DNA from 3 places in the Serpentinicella alkaliphila genome. Region 3 is predicted to be linked to each of the others. Evidence: riboswitches for the same ligand, from Rfam matches in the RefSeq annotation. Region 3 holds a riboswitch; each other region holds the start of a gene.
What was found. Region 3 has a riboswitch for cyclic di-GMP ahead of HZR23_RS15675 (Flp family type IVb pilin). Riboswitches for the same ligand answer to the same signal wherever they lie in the genome.

Region 1 (3,210 bases), 400 kb from region 3:
TGCTTAATCTTTTGAAAGAAGGCTTTAAGGTTTGTCTAGTATCAAATAATACAGAGGATAGGGTTGTTACCTTTAACGAAGAGCTAAAACTTCCAGCAATCCATAGGGCAAACAAGCCTAGAAGAGGTGCTTTTAGAAAAGCAATGACTAAAATGGGTACAGATATTAATTGTACTGCTATAATTGGCGACCAAATTTTTACTGATATTTTAGGTGGAAATCGTATGGGAATATATACAGTATTAGTTGTACCTATAGAAAGTAAAGAGTTTTGGTGGACAACTTTAGTGAGAAGAGTCGAGAGACATGTATTAAGAATAGTTTTAAAGAATCATCGTAAGGAGGGTAAAAAGTGATAAATATAAATGGGGGAACAAAAGCCGTATGTTTAATTGGCAATCCAGTTATTTACAGTCTATCGCCTTTTATTCATAATTATGGCTTTGGATTACATAATGTAAATTCTGTCTACTTAGCCCATCATGTAGAAGATAATTCAGTTAAAGAAGCGGTTTATGGGATAAAAGGACTTAACTACATAGGTTGTAATGTCACATATCCACATAAAACTAGTGTAATACCATTTTTAGATGAATTAACAGAAGAAGCAAAACTAATAGGGGCAGTAAACACTATAAAGAATGTAAATGGCAAATTAGTTGGATATAATACGGATGGTATTGGATTTATTAATGGCCTAAAGAATAAAGGCTTTGATTTAAATGGAAAAAATATTTGTATTTTAGGAGCTGGTGGTGCTGCTAGAAGTATTATTGTATCCTTAATAAAAGAATATAGATGCAATGTAATTGTTTGTAATAGAAATATAAACAAAGCAATTGAAATCTCTAATGGACTAAACAAATATAGTTTTAGCGGAACAATAAGTGAATGTATTGAACCCTCTCAATTAAAATCTAAAGATATAGATGTATTAATAAATTGCACCCCTGTAGGTATGAGTCCAAATGAGGATGCAATACCTTTTGAGGAAGACCTTTTAATTAAAAAAGATATGTTAGTCTGTGATTTAATATATAAACCCTATGAAACTAAGCTTCTAAAAAAAGCAAAGGAAATTGGCTGTCAGGTTCACTATGGTTTAGACATGCTTTTATTTCAGGCTATTGTAGCCTTCAAAATCTGGACAGATAAGGATATACCCTTTGGAGAGCTAGAAATATTATTAAAGCGACAAATTTACTAGAAATTTTTTAAAAAAAAAGGATTTAATCAAAGTTTGGCGAATTTAATATTAAATAGGACTTAGGACTGATTGTGTAATGAACCAAAGTCATTTTTGTCCTCTGCATAAAAGCTAATAGTATTATCTTATATTGTTAGCTATTTTTATTTATAAATTGAATCTATTTACACGTTGGTAATTAATCACAATTATATATAGGCAAACCATTTGAAAAGGTGGGACGCAAAGTTTTGGAGTCTAAATTGTATAGTTATACAACATGATAGTCCGACTGCCATAAGCTATTATGGCAGTTTTTTTTATAACAATAAATTAACAGTTATTGCATTTTCAAAGTAAAAAAAAATAAAGTATAATTTGAGTATTAACAAATAGATGGTTTAGGAGTTGGGATAGTGTGATTGTATTTATAGTTTTAGTGGGTTTATTAATTGGCTCTTTTCTAAATGTTTGCATATACCGTATTCCAAGAGAAGAGTCCATTGCATATCCATCATCCCACTGTACGACCTGTAATACATATTTAAAGCCCTTGGACTTAGTACCTGTTCTAAGTTATATTGTTTATGGCGGCAAATGTAAATACTGCAAGGATAATATATCTATTAGATACCCTTTTATTGAATTGTTCAATTGTTTTGTTTTTGTTTTATTATATTTACGATTTGGATTATCTATTAAATTTATTGCATATGCAATATTATCAAGTACGCTTCTAGCTATGAGCGTAATAGATTTTGATTATCAGATAATTCCTGACGGTATAGTTGTATTTATATTACTTTTAGGATTGGCATATAAGTTAGCAAGTATGGTTTTATATAGAGTACCTTATCCTTTGATAGATAGTATAGTAGGCTTTTTAATAGGCGGGGGATTTTTCCTATTAATCGCTATATTGTCTAATGGTGGCATGGGTGGTGGAGATATAAAATTAATGGGGGCTCTAGGTTTTTGGCTAGGCTGGAAACTTACACTTCTAATGATGCTTTTGTCGTTTCTAATTGGTGGAGTTTTATCAATTCTATTAATAACCTTTAAAAAAAAGGGAAGGAAGGAAGCCATCCCATTTGGACCTTTCATAGCAATAGCAACTTTTATAACTATTTGTTGGCACCAGGAAATTTTAGTATGGTATGTAGGTATGTTTTTCAATAATTATTAGAGGGGGAATGGACTTGGGCAAAAGTATTTTTAGTATATGGAATAAAGATATACTTTCTATTGATATAGGCAGTCATAGTATTAAAATGGCTGTAGGAAAGTATGAAAAAAATTTAGTAACGATTACCAAGGTAGTTAATATTGATACTTCCGATGATTCCTTATTTGATGATAGAACTTTCAGTATGCTACGACTAAAAGAAACTATTGCTAAGGCATTACATAATCATAGAATCAATACAACTAAAACAATTTGTTCAATAGAGAGCTCCTCAATAATAACAAGAGAAATCTATATGCCTTCGGTAAAACCAGAACAGTTAAAAGGCATGCTTGAGTTTGAGATTGAACAATACTTACCAATCCAAGTAAATGAGTATATTATTCAATACAAAATTTTAGAGACCTTTGAAGATGGTGGAATGGAAAAAACTAAAGTATTAGCGACAGCACTTCCTAATAAAATTGCTGAAGACTATTTTCATCTAATTGAATCCTTAGGTTTACAACCTATAGTACTTGATATTCATTCAAATGGTGTAGACAAAATATTTAGTTTATGTGAAAGAGTTAATAAACAAGATAGTATGTCTAATAAAACTATAGCAGTTATTGATATAGGACATACTCAAATTAATACTATTATTATCGAAAAAGGAATCTTTAAGTTTAACAGATTACTGAAAATGGGAGGAAAAGATATAGATACAAATATATGTACTTTCTTAGATTTTTCATTAGGACAAGCAGAAAAAATGAAAAAACAAATTTTAGATATAAATGAAGGATTACATAATTTTACAGCGGCTTCAAGTACGGATATAGCAGAAGCAACAGAT
Region 2 (3,210 bases), 1.5 Mb from region 3:
GCTAGTCCAGCATCTGTGCATACGACAAACTTTGAGAGTTTGAAATCATTAAGTATCTTCTGTTCTAAAGGCTTTAAAGTGAGCTGTTCATTAGTATTACCTTTAGTAATGCTAAATGCTAGTGGAATACCATCCCCATCCATAAAAAGACCCATTTGTACGATAGGATTAGGTTTGTGTTCCTTTGAATACCCATACTGTTTTAAGCCTTGCTCTTGCTCAATCTCAAAGAAGTAATTCGTACAGTCATAATAAAGAATTCCTGAATTACGCTTAGAAAGTTTATAACTATTATTATAAAGCTCCGATTGAATATAATCAGTTTCCTTAGAAATAACTTCAAGTGCTCTATAAATATGTTGAATATCAAAATCAGGTTTTTCTAAAAATCTAGTAGATAGGTTATAGGTGGAAAGCTTAGAACCAGGAAAGATAATCCTACCATATAAAAGTCTAGATAGTATGGAGTCAAGATTAAAAGTGAATTTATGGCGATTGGAAATCTCTTTACAGATTTTGTGAATTCCTAGATCATGATAAATCTTTTGAAGAAATAGATAGCCTCCATTAAAAGACTGTTGCTTATCTTTACCAATAAGTTTTGTAGGCGAGTATTGAACCATGATTGTACTATTTTCTTCTTTTTCTTTTTTATTAAGTTCATCGATATATTTCTTAGCCCATTCAATAGGGTCTTCCCCGTTTAATTTGTTAAGAAGCTCATCATATGTACCTAGTTTTTCAACAATTTTAGTAGTACGCTTATTTTTTTCAATTATATCCTTTATCACATAAAGTGAAGTAGCATTTTTAGATTTAGAAAGTGATAATCTCATAATAACACCCCCAGTTATCTATATTATAACACAATACGATAAAATACGAAAGAAATATTTGAGAAAATTTACAAAAAAATAAAGCCTTTTCAAAGCTTTAGCGATTTTTTTTATTATTCAACTGTCAAAGACCCGGGGACGTAAATACGGGGTGTTGTTTAATAGACTAGAGGAGTTAGAAGCAGGAGATAAGATTGTTATAACTACAAAAGGTGAAAAACATGAATACACAATATATCTAAAAAAATTTGTAGAACCTACAGATTTGTCTGTGCTTAATCGTAATAGCAAAGATAGAATATTGTCACTAATTACATGCGACCCTATAAATAATCCAACACATCGAATAATTATTCATGCAAAAATGTAAAAAGCAATGTAAAAAATTTAATTATATTGTAGAAAAATATTTGATTATTTTCAAAAATATATGGTATAATTATCATATATAAGAAAATAATACTAAGTTGAACTTGTCAACGACAATAGCAAACCATTCGAAAGGATGGGACGCAAAGCTATAGGGCCTAAAGCACATAGTGCAATGGTAGCCAAGCCACCGAACGGGAAGTTTTTGTTATTATAAAATAGAATATATTTGGTGAAAAAGCTTTTCACCGATAAAGGCAAACCACTCGAAAGGGTGGGACGCAAAGCCATAGGGCCTAACGCATTTAATGCTAAGGCAGCCGTGTTACCGAAGGAGGAGTTTTTATTATGAAAAAAAGTATATTTATTATCGCATTACTTTTTATGCTTTCAGCAAACAGTGTTTTGGGACAAGCTGTTATAAATATTAGTAACTTAGGAAATGGTATGCTAGTTGTAAATAGTAACAGTATAGATAATAAAGACGTACGTGTTTTGGTTGAAAAGGGACAAGCTCGTTATCAATATAACATAAAAGAAAAAGAAACAAGAATACCACTACAAATGGGAATTGGCTCATATCAAGTAAGTGTAGTAGAGAATGTTGGCGGAAATAGATTTAAAGTTATTTCAAAAGAAACAGTAAATGTAAATTCAATAGATGAAACAAATTTATTTCTTAGTTCAATACAGATGGTTAACTGGGATCAATCAATGAAGGCAGTACAAAAAGCTCAAGAATTAACAAAAGGACTAAGTAACGATGAAGCAAAAGTAAAAGAAATTTATAACTATATAATAAATAATTTGGTCTATGATTTCGATAAAGTAGCTACTTTAACTTCTAATTATTTACCAAATATAAATAAAATCTATGACGAAAACAAAGGCATTTGTTATGATTATTCATCTTTATTTGCAGGAATGTTAAGAAGTGTAGGAGTACCTACAAAACTAGTAATGGGTTATGCTCCAAATGTGAATGAATACCATGCATGGAATGAAGTATATATTAATGGTAAGTGGGTAACAATAGACACTACTACAGATGCAGTATATAGACAAAATAATAGAAAATATGAGATGGCAAAAGATAAAAGCTTATTTAATGTAATGAAAGAATACTAAAAAATAAAAGGAAAAAAGTTTAGCAGGTATTTTAAGATACCTGCTATTATTATGTGTATATATAATTTAGTTGATTTGTATTATTGTTCAATATTGATTAAACCGGAGGCATTTAAAGGTGTATTTAAAATATTAAGTCTATCAGTGGATACATTTTCAGTTGTAAATATTACTGATTGAATTTCTGGATATGAAGTGTAACTATAAATTAAAGAATCTATCATTAAATTACTTAAGTCATTTTCGTTTTTAATAATACTAACAAAAGCATCATTAAATTTTAATTTTAAAACCCCATCTATTAAGCTATAATCTAATAATTCAACATCTTCTGGTATTGGTGGGTATATACGGTTACTATATAAATTGTTATTTGTAGATATTTTTAGAATTTTGAAAATATCTATTGCTGAGAAATTAGAAACTGTGCTAGTAATTGGATATAGTAGCAACCTATCAGAATCAGTTCTATAAGCTACATAAGCTTTCGGAGAATTATCCTTACTAATAGGTTTATCTATTGATACACCATGAAAATCATCTGTAGTTATCTGCCAATTTATATAGAATTGAACAGCAGATACTTCATTTATTGATGTTAGCGAACTAATAAAGCTATCTAAGGCTATTCGTGCATTTGAAGAATATGTATTATACACTCCAATATCTTTAGGAAGATACACTCTGGCAATGTCATTATTTAGGTTTAAATTTAGAACTGTAGGTATTGGAGATCCAGTTGGTAATCCTAAAGATTTACTTGGTCCCTTGTATAATTCGTTAACAGTAGATCTAAGAGGAATATTAGTGTATGGTACAACTCTGGTAATTGGTATTAATCTATTAAAATCATTGTCAGGGAAGTATAGGGTCAATG
Region 3 (3,210 bases):
ATTATTTAATAATCTACGTATCATAGGCTACCTCCTACTCATACCTCATCGTTACTTGTGATGAAACCTTATATGAACCCCCTGTAAATACCGAAATAAATGGTGCATAAATTTGTACAGGATACTCTACTTTTACTGTAATCCCATTCCCTCTAACTCTAGAAATTTGACCAGGTGATATATTAACAACTACTTTACTATCATTTAATTGGAGTGCTGAGGTTCTGTTTTTCACTAAAGAAATAATCTCCGTATCTTCTGTTCCTACCGCTGCGGCCCTTGCACCTTCCCTTGCTCCATGTGTAACCATTAGATATGTACCAAATATTCTACCAAACTCTACTATTCCAAAAACTAAGAGAAGAAGTATTGGCAAAACCAAGGCTAGTTCAACTAATGCCTGTCCTCTATTTTCTTTCTTTAGTCTTATTAGCATCCCTACGCCCCCAATATGCAAAATGCAAGCATTGCACCTATTGATATAGCAACTCCATAGGGGAACATATATTTGTCTTCATCCCCAATAAATGAAATTATTTTAAACTTAGAGATAATCATCAACTTAAGACCTAAGATTATATTTTTTAGTGTTCTAAACACTTTTTTTCTATAAACTAATATTGCTAATGCAATGATACCACCTGTAATTCCCGTTGCTAAAAAAGTATAGAATATGAACTTCGGTCCTTTTATTGCTCCTATTGTTGCTAATAGTTTTACATCTCCGGCACCAATACCACCATATATAAAAGGAATAATTAGAAAAAAAAGGCCCATTAAAAAACCGAATCCACTGATTTTCAAGCCTATTAAACCATCTTTCCATATATTCATTCCTATACCTATAATTAATGCTGGTAGTAGTACTTTATTATATATTTTTCTTTCCTTTAGATCTGTAACAAAGCAGATTAAAAGAGTTACACCAACGATAATGTTTTCCATAATCTCACATCCTTTTTTAAAAAATAGGTCCTACTATTAAGTAGGACCTTTCTTTAATTATGCTAACTTTGACTTGGACTCGTTGCTTCATTAAGTTGTGGGTTATTAGTTATACTCTCAAAGATTTCAACTAATTTACCTCTAAAGGCTACTAATACAGTTATAAGTAGAACTGATACAATTCCAATTATTAATCCATATTCCGTCATACCTTGTCCTTCTTCTTCTTTCCATAACCTTTTTAATACGTTCATTTTTCTTACCCCCTAATTTAATTTTTTGTTTAGACTACTGTTCTAGGAACAGCTGCTGGGGTACCTGTTAAAAAAAACCACTCATCCGTTGACGAGTGGGTTATATTTTAGAAAACAGGATAAATATATACCCTCGCAACTGGCTGGCATAGTGATTGTCACCTTAGCCCCTTTAGCTTTGCGTCACTACCTTTCGATAGCTTTGCCAAAATATTTTGTTTTACTTCTTGATATTATTATATTCGACAGATTTCAAGGAGTAAATATTCCAATATTCCTAAATTATAATGAACAAATAGCACTAATATACTGGGCATATCGTATTAATAGTATAAGGATTTTCTCCTACGCCTTTTAACCATAGTAACAATTATAACAATAGCTAAAATACCACTCATTAACCAGCTAGGCCTTGAAATAATTGGAATCGTAAGAAATCTATATGCTATTCCGAAAAATGCCCAAATAAATACTAGGCTAAATAATATGTCTTTATAAATTAATGTTACTATTGCAGATATTAATGTTGCCAAACTCAGCATTATAATAGTCCAGTATTCTAGGCTCATTCCAAACCTATTCCAATTCAATGAATACAACATAATATTAAAATTAGAAATTGCTGCTACACATATCCAAGCCAAATATATTATAAAAGGATATTTAACTAATATTTTATCTTCAAAGTATGCTCGTAAATTTGGTTGGTTTATGTTAGAATAAATTACAGTTAATACTAAAATAAGTGCTACTAAAGTAAAAAAAGAAAGTACAAAATATTCATAGTGCCAAAAAAATAGCCAAGCTATATTTAATACTGAACTTAAAGCAAACCAATAACTAACTAAATTAATAAACGGGTTTTTTCTTTGTGATTTAAGCATTTGAAAAATTGTAAAACAAAAAAGCAATGCATAAATCAATATCCAAATATAAAATACATATGGAGCAGGTATAAAATAGATTGGAAACCTTTCTGCTATTTCACCAGTGGTCCGATTGTTTAAAGGTAAATAATTTGCTAAACCATTGGCTATTAATAGTAATATGAAAGTAATCATATTAACATAGGCTCTTGTTTTATTATATCTCAACATACAATTACTCCTTTCTCATAATTTATTTTGCCCCAATATTTGATTTTGAATAATTTTTTTATCGATTATAATTATTTTGTTAGGGTATTTACTAAATAAAAATACCCCAACAAACAAATAATAAATTATAATATATTAAATATTTTGCTTAATAATTATGAATTGAGGTGCTTAGATTGAAAATAAAAACGATTAAAAAATTAAAGCTATATGGTTTTAATAATTTAACTAAAACCCTAAGCTTTAATATTTATGACATCTGCTATGCTAGAACAGAGGAAGACAGAAAAGGCTATATAGAATATATTGATGAACAATATAATGCTGAGAGACTTACTAATATCCTTACTAATGTTGCAAACATTATCGGAGCTAATGTTCTAAATATCGCTAAACAAGATTATGATCCTCAAGGAGCCAGTGTAACAATTTTAGTCTCTGAAGGGGAGATTCATCCTAAAGATGCTGAACATTTTGATGATAATGAGTCTCCTGGACCACTACCTGAATCAGTTGTAGGTCACTTGGATAAAAGTCATATCACCGTTCATACTTATCCTGAGAGTGACCCAGATAAAGGTATTAGTACATTTAGAGCTGATATTGATGTATCCACCTGTGGAAAGATTTCTCCATTGAAGGCTTTAAATTATCTTATTCACAGCTTTGATTCAGATATCATTACTATTGATTATAGAGTCAGAGGCTTTACACGTGACATTACAGGAAAAAAATATTTTATTGATCACAAAATAAACTCTATTCAGAACTATATAGCATCCGAGACTAAAGAACTTTACCATATGATAGATGTGAATATTTATCAGGAGAATATTTTCCATACAAAAATGATACTTAAACAATTCGAGCTTGATAACTATTTATTTGGTGTATCTAAGAAGGAGCTTATACCT

Region 1: it holds a riboswitch for cyclic di-GMP, as region 3 does, so the genes downstream of both, HZR23_RS13700 (prepilin peptidase) here and HZR23_RS15675 (Flp family type IVb pilin) in region 3, are expected to answer to the same signal.
Region 2: it holds a riboswitch for cyclic di-GMP, as region 3 does, so the genes downstream of both, HZR23_RS08115 (transglutaminase-like domain-containing protein) here and HZR23_RS15675 (Flp family type IVb pilin) in region 3, are expected to answer to the same signal.

Annotation. Positions count from the first base shown of each region.
Region 1 is NZ_CP058648.1:2,673,635-2,676,844, reverse strand. It holds gene HZR23_RS13710 (YqeG family HAD IIIA-type phosphatase) at 1-356, shown strand, start outside; gene aroE (shikimate dehydrogenase) at 353-1,207, shown strand; cyclic di-GMP riboswitch class I at 1,395-1,486, shown strand; gene HZR23_RS13700 (prepilin peptidase) at 1,605-2,372, shown strand; gene pilM (type IV pilus assembly protein PilM) at 2,386-3,210, shown strand, end outside.
Region 2 is NZ_CP058648.1:1,604,842-1,608,051, forward strand. It holds gene HZR23_RS08105 (IS1634 family transposase) at 1-836, opposite strand, end outside; gene HZR23_RS08110 (sortase) at 958-1,206, shown strand; cyclic di-GMP riboswitch class I at 1,314-1,400, shown strand; cyclic di-GMP riboswitch class I at 1,452-1,538, shown strand; gene HZR23_RS08115 (transglutaminase-like domain-containing protein) at 1,554-2,333, shown strand; gene HZR23_RS08120 (GerMN domain-containing protein) at 2,414-3,210, opposite strand, start outside.
Region 3 is NZ_CP058648.1:3,073,344-3,076,553, forward strand. It holds gene HZR23_RS15660 (TadE/TadG family type IV pilus assembly protein) at 1-24, opposite strand, end outside; gene HZR23_RS15665 (TadE/TadG family type IV pilus assembly protein) at 35-436, opposite strand; gene HZR23_RS15670 (A24 family peptidase) at 439-945, opposite strand; gene HZR23_RS15675 (Flp family type IVb pilin) at 1,008-1,199, opposite strand; cyclic di-GMP riboswitch class I at 1,331-1,416, opposite strand; gene HZR23_RS15680 (hypothetical protein) at 1,523-2,296, opposite strand; gene speD (adenosylmethionine decarboxylase) at 2,464-3,210, shown strand, end outside.